DNA from 3 places in the Neobacillus sp. 19 genome. Region 2 is predicted to be linked to each of the others. Evidence: riboswitches for the same ligand, from Rfam matches in the RefSeq annotation. Region 2 holds a riboswitch; each other region holds the start of a gene.
What was found. A riboswitch is a leader RNA that binds a small molecule or an ion and turns the genes downstream of it on or off. The one in region 2 is predicted to bind thiamine pyrophosphate.
Positions count from the first base shown of each region.

Region 1: another riboswitch for thiamine pyrophosphate. It lies ahead of thiM (hydroxyethylthiazole kinase); the one in region 2 lies ahead of thiT (energy-coupled thiamine transporter ThiT).
Region 3: another riboswitch for thiamine pyrophosphate. It lies ahead of tenA (thiaminase II); the one in region 2 lies ahead of thiT (energy-coupled thiamine transporter ThiT).

Region 1 is NZ_JBMPZU010000036.1:35,101-40,129, reverse strand. It holds gene ACO1D1_RS12810 (glycosyltransferase) at 214-708, shown strand; gene ACO1D1_RS12805 (HipA family kinase) at 705-1,481, shown strand; gene galU (UTP--glucose-1-phosphate uridylyltransferase GalU) at 1,500-2,384, shown strand; gene ACO1D1_RS12795 (glutaredoxin family protein) at 2,738-2,989, shown strand; TPP riboswitch at 3,065-3,175, shown strand; gene thiM (hydroxyethylthiazole kinase) at 3,258-4,076, shown strand; gene thiD (bifunctional hydroxymethylpyrimidine kinase/phosphomethylpyrimidine kinase) at 4,078-4,890, shown strand; gene thiE (thiamine phosphate synthase) at 4,887-5,029, shown strand, end outside.
Region 2 is NZ_JBMPZU010000056.1:95,013-100,041, reverse strand. It holds gene ACO1D1_RS17520 (GNAT family N-acetyltransferase) at 168-719, opposite strand; gene ACO1D1_RS17515 (histidine kinase N-terminal domain-containing protein) at 832-1,989, opposite strand; TPP riboswitch at 2,165-2,272, shown strand; gene thiT (energy-coupled thiamine transporter ThiT) at 2,347-2,934, shown strand; gene ACO1D1_RS17505 (FeoA family protein) at 3,081-3,305, shown strand; gene feoB (ferrous iron transport protein B) at 3,305-5,029, shown strand, end outside.
Region 3 is NZ_JBMPZU010000019.1:92,355-97,383, reverse strand. It holds gene ACO1D1_RS04300 (ABC transporter ATP-binding protein) at 1-1,548, opposite strand, end outside; gene ACO1D1_RS04295 (ECF transporter S component) at 1,526-2,122, opposite strand; gene tenA (thiaminase II) at 2,119-2,802, opposite strand; TPP riboswitch at 2,912-3,017, opposite strand; gene ACO1D1_RS04285 (GNAT family N-acetyltransferase) at 3,414-3,959, opposite strand; gene ACO1D1_RS04280 (RMD1 family protein) at 4,149-4,985, shown strand.

The DNA.
Region 1 (5,029 bases), on a different contig from region 2:
AAATGATATTCCCATCCATGTCATATACAATGGGGTGGATACCACTTTTTTCCGTGCGTTATCCACCGAGGAAATCGATTTCGACAGTGCTCCAACGCTGCCGAAAGGTAAAAAAATAATTGGCTGGATTGGTAGATTGGACAAACGTAAAAACTGGCCGATGCTGCTTGAAGTGGCAAAAGTGATGAAAAGTGAACGCAGCGATATTGAAATATGGATTATTGGGGGAGCCCAAAATGTGTCCAGCGTGAAGAATTTAAAGCCGCCTGGCAAGAGGAAGGACTCACTGACATCATCAAATGGTTTCCGGTTATCCCCTACCAGCAAATGCCGCATGTATATGCGAAAATCCGCCAATCCGGAGGCTGCACACTTGCGACAACCAAATCTGAATCATTTGGAAATACCTTTATTGAATCGATGATCTGCGGTGTGCCCGTTGTGGCTTCTAGAATGATGCCAGTAACTGAATTGGTTGAAGAGGGTGAGACGGGGCTGCTTTACCGGGGACAAAATGTGGAAGATGCGGTCAAGCAGTTATATGAAATCCTCGATGATTCCGTCAAACATCAACAAATGTCACAGGCAGCCATCGACCGTGTGCAGCAATATTTTTCCATTCAAACTGTGGCGGATGATTATATTGATTTGTTAAAAAATATCATCCACCTGTATAATGATGCGGCTGGCGAGGTGGATGCAACATGATGACACCCGTTGCCTATCAAAAAAAGCTGGAAGGCAAATCTAATGCTCATTTAATCACTTTTAATGATGGCAAGGACTATGTGGTTAAATTTTTTCAGCCTGGCTTTGAAAAAACATTGCCCAATGAATGGGTGGGCTATTGCTTGGCACGATACTTGGGACTGCCAGTACCATTTGCCAGGATAGTGGATATCTCCGAGGAATTTACTTCGCTAGTTCCTGAGCTTGCCAATGTACAATTAACCCGGTATCAATTCGCCTCATTGTACATTCCTGATTGCCTTAACGGTCATCAAGTTTCCGAAGTATCCAATATTGTTAACCATCAAACCCTAGCAGGAATCGTTATGTTGGATTATTGGTTGTGTAATCGGGACCGTACCCGCAAAAATATTCTGTTGCGAGAAGGAGAGAGCGGTGAGTATCAGTTATGGATGATTGATCAAGCCGAGATTTTCGGAACCTATAATTGGCTGCATGCTGATTTAGAAAATTTGCCGGTGGAAGTGTTGAAAAGCGCGACACACCAATTAATGGCGGGGTTTATTGATAATGAGCAAAGATTTACTGACCACCTTGAGTTGATTCAAACGATGCCGATTCTTTTAATGGAGGAAATTGTCTCGCTCATCCCTGATGACTGGATGGTTTCGCGTGAGGAGAAAAAGGCAATTGTTACTACGTTGGTAACGAGACGCAAAACGATTCTGCCGAAATTGATGGAGAGATTTTTAAAAAAGGTATACCAGCCATTCCATGCTAATGAAAATTAACTTGAAGGGAGGTATTTTATGAAAATCCGAAAGGCTATTATTCCAGCTGCAGGCCTCGGGACTCGTTTTTTACCTGCAACGAAAGCAGTGCCAAAGGAAATGATTCCAATTGTTGATAAACCAACCATTCAATATATTGTCGAAGAGGCTGTAGCGTCGGGGATTGAGGAAATCATTATCATAACCGGCAGGGGAAAGCGGTCAATCGAGGATCACTTTGATAAATCCTATGAGCTCGAGGATACTCTATATAGAAAAAATAAATTAGTAGATTTAGAGAAAATTCAACAGATATCCAGTTTAGCGAAAATATATTATGTCCGCCAAAAGGAGCCTAATGGACTTGGCGATGCCATTCTTTGTGCTAAAAATATTGTTGGCAATGAACCATTTGCGGTTATGCTTGGCGATGATATGGTGATATCGGACGTTCCATGCTTGAAGCAGCTGATGGATGTATTTGAGTATTATAATAATTCGATCGTCGCCATTCAGAACGTTCCGAAATTGGATGTGAATAAATATGGCATCATTAAGCCAAAGAGTGCGATGAGGGAGCCGAATATCTATTCAATTGAATCATTAATAGAAAAACCAAAGCCGGAAGAAGCCCCGTCAACATTAGCCGTCATGGGACGCTATATTTTAAAGCCGGAGATTTTTACAATTTTGGAGCAGCTTCCATTTGGACAAGGAAACGAATTACAACTAACTGACGCCATAAACGAGCTAAATAAAATACAGGCCGTCCTTGCCTGCACCTTCAACGGAACCCGCTACGACATCGGAGACAAAATCGGCTACATCAAAGCAACCCTCGACCTCGCCATCAGCCGCCCCGACACCCAAAAAGAAATCCTGACTTATATGGAAAAAATAGTAAAACGGTGTCAGGCACCATAACTAATCTATTGATGCACTTTAAGTTGATAAGCAAAAACTTTAAGCCGAGGCTGTTGGAAGCCTTGGCTTTTCTATAAAAGAGTCATGTATTTTAATTGGTTATTTTTTTCCTTAGGTTTATAACAAGAAATATATTATGCTAAAATAATGGACAAGCATAAACGAATATAACGATAATGGTAGAAATGGGCTGTCCATTTTATAATCGAGGTTTACCAATTAGTGAATTTGGTGTTTAATGTTAGGAAATATTCCTTGGGAAAGCGCATGAACAGACATTTCTCGAGGTTTTTTGACGGGAAATCAAGAATAAACGGAGTTTTTGTAAAAACAGAACAAAGGAGGAACTACATATGAAGAACGAGCAGATTATCGTCTATACCACGAATGATTGTATTGAATGTATGATGGTTAAACAGGTACTTACCAACGAAGGAATTGCTTTTGAAGTAAGGAATGTTGCTGCCAGCCCAGCTTATCAAAAGGAAGTAGAGAAATACGGCTTCCTCGGAGTTCCCGTAACGGTCCTTGGCGACCGGGCCGTAAAGGGTTTTACCAATGAGCTTAAAGAACTGATGGAATTGGCAAAAGGCGGTAAAGAGTAGAAAGTTAAATGAACTGGAACAATTTTCTTTACTTCGATGGTAATTAGAGTTACTATGAACATAATTTAATAACGATTTATCTACTAGGGGTGCCCTGTTAATCAGGCTGAGAGAAAACGATAACGTTTTTAACCCTTCGGACCTGATCTGGGTAATACCAGCGTAGGAAAGTAGTCGAGTGAAATCTATATTTTATCTCTTTCTAACTAACCAGGTCCTATTATGGATCTGGTTTTTTTATGTTTAAAAAGAATAGGGGCGATGGGATTTGGAGAACAACAGACTTGGTCAAATATTAGAAAAAGTTAGAGAAGTGAACCCGCTTGTCCATAATATCACGAATGTCGTGGTAACGAATTTCACAGCCAATGGATTGCTTGCCCTTGGCGCTTCACCGGTCATGGCGAATGCAATCGAAGAGGCAGCTGATATGGCGAAGATTGCGAGTTCACTAGTTCTGAATATTGGCACATTAAACGTGCAAACGGTCGAGGCGATGATCGCAGCCGGTAAAGCAGCCAATGAGCATGGGGTTCCAGTAATTTTTGACCCAGTTGGAGCTGGTGCAACTCCGTACCGAACGGAAACGGCGCACCGTGTGATGAAGGAAGTCAAGGTCGCCGTAATTAGAGGAAATGCAGCCGAAATCGCCAATGTCGTAGGTGAAAAGTGGGAGATAAAGGGCGTTGATGGAGGAATGGCTAAAGGGAATATTACAGAGCTTGCCATCCAAGCTGCTGAAATTTTACAGTGTGTGGTTGTCATAACTGGAAAGGAGGATGTCGTTACTGACGGAACAACAACGTATATCATCTCAAATGGACATCCGATTTTGACAAAAGTAACCGGTACAGGCTGCCTGTTAACTTCGGTGATTGGTGCATTTGCCGGAGTGGAAAAGGATCTCATCCAAGCTTCGGTCGCTGCATTAACCTGTTATGGTGTTGCAGCAGAAAAGGCTGCGAATCAAACAGCCGAGCTCGGGCCGGGCAGCTTTCAAATAGAATTTTTAAATCAATTATCGTTGGTTTCCCCTGAGGAATTGGATGTACATGCTTCTTTTAAAAAATGGAACGGAGGATTGTAGGATGAAAAGGGCATTAACCATTGCGGGTTCAGATAGTGGCGGCGGTGCAGGAATTCAGGCTGATTTGAAAACGTTTCAGGAATTAGAGGTTTTCGGTATGTCTGCATTAACGGCTGTTACGGCGCAAAATACATTAGGGGTTCACGCAGTCTATCCGATGACGGCAAAAGCAGTTGTCGAACAAATTCAAGCAATTGGAGACGATATCGGAACGGATGCAGTAAAAACGGGCATGCTTTTTAGTGCAGAAATCATTGAAGCCGTTTCGATGAAACTCAAAAACTATCATTGGAACAACGTGGTGGTCGACCCCGTGATGATTGCGAAAGGCGGGGCCTCTCTACTGCAGCAAGAGGCGGTTTCGGCTTTGAAAACCCATTTGTTGCCGCTTGCGACAGTCATTACCCCAAATATTCCGGAAGCAGAGGTCCTGACAGGAATGACCATTCGATCGGTGGAGGATAAACGGGAAGCTGCTGTAAAACTTTGCGCGTTAGGGGTTAAAAATGTCGTGATCAAAGGCGGTCATGATGAAAATCTGTCTGAATCTACTGATTTATTATTTGACGGGAAAGAATTCCACTTCTTTACCAGCCGGCGAATTCAGACAAAAAATACACATGGAACAGGATGTACCTTCTCGGCGGTTATAACGGCTGAATTAGCGAAGGGCTCTACCATCTATGATGCTGTTTCAACGGGGAAGGATTTCATTCAAGCGGCGATTGAAGACGGGTTTGCCATCGGCCGCGGTCATGGTCCGACGAACCACTGGGCCTTTCAAAAGAGGGGAAAGGAGATGGCTAGGCTATGATTCATTTAAAAGACGAATTAAGCGTTTATTTTATTATGGGCAGTCCGAATTGTTTGAAGGACCCAAAGGAGGTCTTAGAAGAAGCCATTGCAGGCGGGATCACCCTATTTCAATTCCGTGAAAAGGGAAAAGGAGCCTT
Region 2 (5,029 bases):
ACCTTACGATCAGTAAGGTATGCCACCTCACTTACGAATAACACATATTTTCATTAGTTCTTCTTTCCATAAGCTGTAATATTATTATTTCAAAAAAAGTTTTGATTAGCAAATAGTGAGGCAATAATATAAAAATGCCGCCAAACTGGCAGCATATCTTCTGATATTTAAATGTGTAAGGAATCCCAATCACGGGCAAGCATGCTATAAACAATTAGATCATGAAACTGACCATTTAATTGTTCCCCATCCCGAATTTTCCCTTCCCTTACAAATCCAAGTCTTTCAGGTATCGCCCGGCTTTTCTTGTTTTTCACGCCGCAGCGAATTTCAATCCGGTTTAATCCTAATTGGAAAAAGGCGTAATTTAGAAAGGCTTGAACGGAACGAGTGATAACTCCATGACCTTCTGCATTTCTAGCAAGATAATAACCAATACTCGCCATACTGTTGTACCAATCAATTTGGTGCAATCCCAAAGAGCCGACAAGGTTACCATTATAAAGAATCCCAACGTTCATACCACTATTTTCAGCAAATTGTGTAAGCCACACCGGAATAATGGTCTCAAATTGATAGAGGGAGGTCATACTATCCACCCATGGCATCCATTCCCGCAAATGTTCTCGATTTTCCTCAACAAGCTGATACAACTTTAAGGCATGATGCCGTTGGAACAATTGAAGCTCAATTTCGTGATCAACTTTTAAAGTAAACATAGGCCCTAATCTCCCGGTAAATTTTTAGTACATCATATGCATCAGAGTGCATTGTCGGGAGATGAAACAAATAAAAAATCCCTGCTTCATAAAAAGTGGGATTTTGCGGTGACTAACTAGAATGTGTTTGGTTATGACCTGCAGGTGTAAAAACAGCAGGAAGATAAATGGAAAAAGTAGTGTTATCATCTGAAGAATCACAGGTTAAATTCCCTTTATGTTTTTCAATTATTTCTTTACAAACAAACAATCCTAGACCTGTCCCGAGTTTTTTAGTTGTAAAAAAGGGTTCAAAAATTGTTTTTTGTAATTCAGCGGGGATCACTGGGCCATTATTGGAAATACTAATTCTAATTTGCTGACTGTTTTCTAAACAGCTCCTAATCTCAATGGTTGGAGCAGAGATTCCATGATGATTCAGAACATCAATTGCATTAAAAATAATATTAATAAAAACCTGTCTGATTTCATCTGCATATCCATTCAATGTAACATCTTCACTTATCTCCTTTATGATTTTTACTTTTCCATCCAAAATACTTGGATAAAGGAAGTTCAGTACTTCATCAATCAGTTTATTTAATCCAAATTGAACTTTTTCCTTCCCAATCAGTTCCTTTTTGGATAACAGTAAGAATTGTGAGATTCGAAAATTAAGCTGATCTAATTCACTTGAAATGATATCCAAATATCTCATGTTTGGAAAATCACCCTTAAGCAATTGAATAAATCCTTGAACAGAAGTCAGTGGATTTCTGAATTCATGAATAAAGCTTGAAGTCATCTGTCCGAGAAGTGTCAAACGATCCTGATGTGTGGAGTCAATAACCATTGTCTTTTCTTCAATAATTTTATTTTTTGCTTCCGAAAAATGGGATACGGCATAGTAAAGAAATTTATCAAAGCAAAAATTGATCATATTGATCGACTCCTGCATTTCGGACCATGATATTCCTGTTTTACTTAAATAGCTGTAAAGAATCGTTCTGCCCAAATTAACATTATAGACGAAGTCCCCAATGTTAATATCGGCCAAAACCCTTTCTACAGATATTTCTATCGCAATTTTTTCAATTACAGCTAACAGTTCTTGTTTAGATTTTACATGCATGGTAAGGAGCACATCCAATAGTGCTTCCCCGTTTTCGCGTATTTTCATCTGGAAAGGATCTTCCTGGTTGACAACAATAGCTTTCTCCCATTCTTTTACTAACTCTTCTTTATTTTGATTAAAAAAAGCAAGTAAATCCGATTGTTCTCCCGTAAACATGTTGTTTCCCCCTATGGTATTCACAATACTGTTACCATGTAAATTCGCTGATGAAGGCAAAAATCCTTTTTTTAATAAAATAATAATAATTTTCCCAATATGATATTTGGCGAAAAAAATAATACCCTTGTAATTACCTTGAAATAGTAGTATATTCTATAGGAAATCAATAGAATACTTCCACAGGGGGAGCTGCTAAAAGGCGGCTGAGAGTGAACGTTAGAGTTCTGACCCTATGAACCTGTTAGTTAACGCTAGCGTAGGGATGTGGTTTGCCGATAATAAAGCAATGCAGACAATCCTTTTCGTCTTGCATTGCTTTTTTGCGTTTCTCTTGTGGAATAGGGGGAAAGAGAAATGAACAAAAAGAGGAGTAACACGCTATTTATAACAGAAATCGCTGTTTTTACAGCACTTGCTTATTTACTTGATTTATTATCAGGATTCCTTATGGCAAGATTTTGGCCGCAGGGTGGGTCTATTTCGATTGCAATGGTTCCGATTTTCCTTATGGCCTATCGCTGGGGAATAAAGGGCGGTTTGTTGACAGGTTTTTTACTGGGATTATTACAGTTTATACTTGGTTTTGCCCAAATTTATACCATTGTTCAAGGGATCATTGATTATTTTGTTGCTTTTACAGTAGTTGGTTTTGCAGGTGTTTTTGCAGGATATATTCAAAAATCTCTTACTGATGGTAAGAAAGGTAAGTGGATGGTATATTCTGTTATTGGAGCTTTATTGGGAAGCTTTCTCCGCTATTTATGTCATGTTGTTTCCGGAATTGTTTTCTTCGGTGAATATGCACCTAAAGGCCAGCCCGTTACAACTTATTCGCTCATATATAATGGGACATATATGCTTCCAAGCTTCATCATAAGTGCGATTATCATCATCCTAGTCATCGGTGCCATGCCAAAGAAAAGTTTCATACAGGGAAAATAAGATGGATGGAAAAAGAAAAGCGGACTGCTTTTCTTTTTTTTTCGAACTTTTGTCACAAAATTTCTATGCTATTATCGTAAAAAAAGTGTTAAAATGACAATATAGAAAGATAATCATTCTCAATTAACATAGATAGGGTGAGATACATGTTCGGTTCTTTAAAAACGGGAGATAAGGGGAAAATTATTGACATTTCTCATGTTGGCCTTCTCGTACAAAGGCGCTTGCTCGACTTAGGGATTACCGAAGGGTCAGAAGTATGCGTGAAATGCGTCATGCCGTTTGGCGGCCCAATTATGATTGAATCTTGCGGGCAATGTGTTGGCATCCGCCGTAAAGAAGCAGTTCAGATTGAAGTGGAGAGAATATAATGGAAATCGCTCTTATTGGAAACCCGAATACAGGAAAAACTTCATTGTTTAATAATCTAACAGGTTCCTATGAGTATGTGGGGAACTGGAGCGGTGTTACAGTTGAAAAGAAGGTTGGCGTATTCAAAAATAATATTGGCCAATTAATTGATTTGCCAGGAGTCTATACACTTAATCCCTTATCAAAGGATGAAGGCGTTGTTACCTCATACTTTTTAAATGAATCCGTTGATCGCTTACTCAATATTTTAGATGCTTCCCAATTAGAACGGAATTTACATTTGACACTGCAGTTGTTAGAGTTTGAGAAACCGGCCCTAATTGGTCTTAATATGATTGATGTCGCAAATAAGCGCGGAATTCAAATCGACGCATCGAAGCTTTCAAGTGTTCTCGGTGTTCCTGTTGTTCCTGTCGTAGCTAGGAGCGGAAAAGGCTGTGATAAGCTTGTTGATGTTATTTCCACCAAGTCCATCCAACCGGCTAAAAAGAACCTCGTTTACTATGGAAAAGAAGTCGAAGAGGCGATAACAGCATTGGCGGGAGAAATGACTAATAAAACCAGTCACTCTCTACGCTTTCTAGCGATTCAATACATTGAAGGAAATGAATTTGTTAAAGATTATGTAAATAGGATTACAGATCAGCAAAGAATCAAGACAATTATTGCCAACTTAGAATCCAAATTACAGAAACTACATGATACAAAATCATTAGCTAATTTTATTTATGGAAAAAGAAAAGAAGTCATTGCTAAAATCGTGGCAGATGTAGCAAGAAAAAGTGATTCGTCCATCCCGTTATCTGAAAAGGTAGATAAAATTGTCACAAATCGCTACCTGGGGATGCCGATTTTTTTGGTGCTTATGTATCTGATGTTTATGCTGACATTTGATTGGCTCGGCACCCCGCTATCTGATGCGTTAGATGGCTTATTAACAGGACCTGTAACAGCTGGATTTGAAAGTGTATTAACAGCCATCAATGCCTCAGCCTTTATCCATGCTTTAATTATTGAAGGATTGGTCGCAGGGGTTGGCGGTGTTCTAGTGTTTGTCCCGCAAATCTTTATTCTGTTCTTCTTTATTTCATTATTAGAGGACTCCGGGTACATGGCTCGCGTAGCGCTGGTTATGGACCGAATTATGGAATCAGTTGGCTTAAATGGCAAAGCGTTTATTCCCATGATGATTGGTTTTGGCTGCAACGTGCCTGGGATCATGGCGGCAAGAACGATTGAAACGCCAAGAGAGCGTTTGTTGACCATTTTGCTAACGCCATTAATGTCATGCTCGGCACGACTGCCGGTTTACGCTTTATTTGTCGGAGCTTTTTTTGCTGGCCATAAAGCATTTATCGTTCTTAGCCTTTATGTTCTGGGAATTGTCGTAGCTTTAATTCTGGCAAAAATCTTTTCTTCTACATTATTAAAATCAGAAGCATCCTTATTTGTAATCGAGCTGCCTCCTTACAGGCTTCCACAGTTTCAATCATTATGGCGAAGCACTTGGGACAAAGGGAAGGGTTTCATAAGAAAAGCGGGAACATTTATCTTTGCCGGATCCGTTTTTATCTGGCTTTTATCTTATGCGGGACCTGATGGGTTAAAAGTAGATATGGATCATAGTTATTTAGCTGCGATTGGAAATGTGATTGCGCCAATCTTTGATCCGATTGGTTTCGGCACTTGGCAGGCTTCCGCCTCATTAATTACCGGATTTCTT
Region 3 (5,029 bases), on a different contig from region 2:
ATGCAGAGGAGGCACCAACGAGCTCTCTTTCAAAAGATCTTGGTTCATAAATAATTGATATGGTGTCCCATAGAAAGCAACTTTTCCTTTTTTAAAAAGGATAACTTTATCCGAATAGCGATCAACTAAATCCATATCGTGGGTTACCATGATAATGGTTGTTCCCTGTTCCTGCCGCTCCTTCAGCCGTTTAATCAGCTCGTTAGCAGTTTTTTCATCCTGGCCAAATGTTGGTTCATCCAGTAATAATAACGCCTGGTCAAACAATAACATCGTGGCCACACTCAAACGGCGTTTTTGGCCAAGGCTCAATGTAAAAGGATGGGCGTCACGATAGGATTCCAGTCCAAATTCCCGCAATAACTGATTAGTTTTATGGCGGATCCGCTCTTCCGGCCAATTTCTTTGCCGGCCGCCAAAGGCGATTTCATCAAACACAGTATCTGTAATAAATTGCAGTTCTGGATTTTGAAAGACAAAGCCTGCTTTCTCATATAGTTCCTGATCTGGCCACTTTTTTAATTCACTTTCAAGAAAATAAACTTTTCCTTTTTTTAAGGATTCTAAGCGTGCCAAACTTTTCAGGAACGTACTTTTGCCGCTTCCATTTTTCCCGACAATCGAAATCCAGTCCCCTTTATGGATGGCCAGATTAATGTCGTTTACAATCGTTGTTTTCCCATAACCGATTTCTGCATTTTCTGTATGGATGATAGGATTATCTACCCCATCGTCTTTCAGTTGTTCCATTGACTTCGTTTCTATGATCCTTGAGAGTTCGATTGCTAATGGATGAGTATCATGGCGAACCACATCCTGCCACTTTATCGGAAATAACTTTGGACGCCAAATACCCGCCTCCCGTATCTCACTCTGGAAATTTTCCAAGATTTCTTCTGGTTTTCCATCACCAATCATCCGGCCATCTTTATTAAGAATAATCACCCGGTCCATCCATTCGATACATCCATCCAGTACATGTTCAACAAATACCATCGTTTGGTTGGTTTGTAGGGAAACATCCCTTAATAATTCAAAAATCTCGTTTCTGCCCTCAGGATCCAGTTGGGCTGTCGGTTCATCCAAAAACAAAACTTCAGGTTCCAGTGCTAATAAGCAGGCTAGTGCCAATCGCTGCTTCATTCCGCCGGAAAGCGAATCAATCGGAGTACGTTTATCTATCTTCAATCCCGCTTTATCCATTAGGTCCCCTATCATCTCATCCATTTGATCCCGTGGAATCATCCGGTTTTCAAGACTAAAAGCAATTTCTTCATCCACATGGAGCATGCAAAATTGAGAATCAGGATCTTGAAACATCACACCCGAACTATCTGGGCGCACGATCTCACCGGTCACTTCAGCATCTAGAAATTCAGGAATAATCCCGGCAAGTACAGAAATCAACGTAGATTTCCCGCACCCGCTAGGTCCTAAAATTAATAGTTTTTCGCCTTGCCGAATCGACAGATTGATATGATTTACTATTTTTTTATTATGTTGGTAAAAGCGGATCGATAAATTGTTACATCCCAGAAACATTTGCATCTGCATGTCCTTGTTTCCTTCTAACTTTCATTATTTCATATTGGTCCAAGACACCTGTTTTGGCGAGCGACTCCACGACAAATTTTGCCAAGCAGCCGCCTAGAACGATTCCGCTGATCACATGAATGGCTAATGTTGTGAGCAGTATTTCAGTTGTATAATAGCCAAAACCGTTAACCAATAGGTTATAAATCATGCCTCCTACAGCTGCGAGCGCACCTGACAGCATTAATGTAAACAGGTTATAGCGTTTGTACCCAAAAATAGCAAAGGCCACTTCTGATCCGATGCCTTGAAAAACACCTACTAATAGAGCAGACAAACCAAAGTGACTGCCAGTTAATAGTTCTACGGCTGCGGCAGCAACCTCTGCAATGAAGGCAGCACCCGGTTTCCGAATGATATACGCAACTATGGGACTAGCAATCACCCAAATACCAAACATAAACCCAGCCCCCACTGGACCAACGAGTGCCGAAATCGGGATCCATAATGTCGACCATCCTAAATAAATGACACCGCATGCCACCGCTAAAATGACAGTAAGAACAATCTCCTTCATTTTCCATTTCATCTTTTTATCAGCTCCAGTTGAACTGGCCATTCTTCTCTTTTGTAGGCCATGTCCCAAAACATATACTCAAGCTGACAGCTTAATAGAAAATGTTCCTTCATCTTTTCTTTTTCTTTCTCCGTTGCGTGAATGACCAATTCATCTAATCTTCGGCAAAATCTTGTAGTAGTTTCTGGACGATTTCCATAAAATTGAATCCACTCATAAAAGGGATGTGATTCATCTGGATTGACTTCTTTTATTAATTTTTCACCAATCTCCCAATACGTCCATGGACATGGCAGTAACACAGCCAAGATTTCTCCTAATGACCCTTCATGCGCAACCGTTAACATATGGCGGATATAATGATGGGCGGATGGAGATAAAGAGTACCCCTGCAATTCCTCGTAAGGAACACCCGCGACTTGGCAAAAGTTATGATGTGGATGGACTTCACTGTTTAAAATAAATGAAATTTGCCGATTGAGCATCTCCATATCCGGGCGGTTTTCACACTTTGAAACAGCAATTCCATAAATACGAATAAAGGAGTTTAAATACTCAAAGTCCTGTTTCACATAATGGATTAATTGTTCCTTTCCTAAATTCCCATTAGCAATTCCCTGCACAAAAGGATGTTCAAAAATCGCTTGAAAAATTGGCTCTGCTTCTTTCCTTAATTCTACTGAAAAACTCATCAATATATCCTCCTTGTGGTTTTGGCTAGAGGAAATAGGAGACGGCAATAATAATCGAAAAAGCCGCTCCAATATATGGAGCGGCGCAATTTACACATTCTAGCATCATTGAGCTCTGTCTCCACTTTCCTCCGCTAGTATGAACTAGATCAGGTTCAAAGGGTCCAAGATTCCAATCTTGTCTCAGCCATTACATGGCTCCCCTAGTGGTCAACCTATTCTTTTGCTATTACTATACATTACCAATTTTGATTAAGTCAATGAGACTTTTGACCCTCGTTTATTATTGCTGGGTTCTGTTCATCTCAAAAGGTTCTAATCCGATGAATTCGATGCAGAAACATAAGGTAAGTATTTTTTTGTTCATAGTCTGTTCATATTTTTCTTTTAAAATATATCTTTAAAAAGAAGCCGCAGGAATAATTTTGAACAGACAAAACTATTCTGAAAAACTCCTTTTAGGTGAATAGTAGAGAAAATAGAACCTTGCTAAAATGTTCAGCAAGGTTCTTAAATGTTTATTTGATTCATCAAAGAAATCAATTGCTTCAAGAAGGAGAAAATTAGGAGTGCTTCAACCGTCAATAAACGCTAATTTTGCCCTCTATTCCTTATTCATTAAACCTTCCCATTAAAATAGTGTTATAGTAATTCCCATCAGATAGGACCTTGTCCTTTTTTAAAATACCCTCCACTTCAAAACCATGTTTTTGATAAAGCTTTATTGCATTGTCATTGGTTTCGAGGACATTCAACGTTATCTTCTTAATATTATTTGTGTCTGCCCAGTGAATGGATTCTTTTAAAAGGTTTTGTCCAATGCCGTATCCCCAAAAATCTTTTAAAACACAGACGCCAAACTCTACCTTATGAGAAGTTCTTTTCAACTGGTTCCCTTCACATCTCGAAAAACCTACAATTCTTCCATTTACTTCAGCAACTAAAAAAAGATTTTTCTTACTTTCTGTATCATCTATTATGATTTGTTTAAAACCTGGCTCGTTTATGTACGCCTCGCCTTTTTCCCGATCTAAATTTTCTGTTTCACCATCTATCTGCACTCTAATTTCAGACAGGTTTTTCGCGTCTTCTTCTATTGCAGATCTAATTATATAAAATAAATTATTAATAATAAATTCCTTCGGGTTAACTCTCATGACGATTCCCTCCCCTCATTAATTGTACATCTTAAGAAATGGCCAGTCTAACCAAACAAAACAAAGCTTTTTGGAGCACCATTTTGACCAACGCGCGGGCCTTTTGGGAAAGAATCTCTGCTTCAGGCATGTTTTTTGGAAGGCTAGAATACAATCGAACAAAGACCACTTTTTGAAAAGGTGATAACTATGAACCAATTATCCTTTAAAGCTTTTGCTATCACAAATGAAATCGACTTGAACAAAATTGCCATTCAATGTGGGATTCCCAAAAAATTCACCTGGGAACAGCCGCTAATCCTGAAAGGGAAAATACTATCCTCTATTCTTGAGAAAAAAGTGGACGAGTCGCAAGCTGTACTGGTTTTTTCATTTGGCAGTATTGTTTTCATTAATTCCGGTAGTACGGATGAAGTGAATCGATTTTTTGCTTACATTCATTCGTTCGAGCCGGAAATCGAACTTGAATCTGCTGGCAGGTACACCGATGATTACAGCCTTCATATCAGAGTTGACGAAACAATCGAATTGACTGACGAATATGTGGTGGTCCCCGAATATGAAAGTTTCTATCCCGAACTAATTTCTACTGTACTCGCTAAATCGGTTGCACTTGAAAAAACGGAGGAGCAACTCGGCAAAATTCATGATACGCTCGAAACCATGATCTACCGGCTAGAAAAAGGAAAACTGAGAATCGGGAATAAGGAATTGGCACGAACCACCGCGAAGATTGTCCGCCATGAGTATAACACCTTGGCCTATATCATGATTCTCGATAAACCTGACATTACTTGGACGAGCAGTACCGCCGGGGAGTTCTACGACAAAATGCTGGAGTTTTTTGAATTAAATGATCGCTACAAAATCCTGAAAAGTAAAACGGAAATTCTCTATAAAATCATGGACGGCTTTTCGACGATCAGCCATTCGATCCGAGGATTATTTGTAGAATGGATTATTGTCATTCTCATTACCTTTGAGATCCTTCTGACACTTTTACAAATTGGCGGGGTACTGCCGTAGATATTTCCGCAGAACAACTAGATAAACGGGTGGAACATATGTTA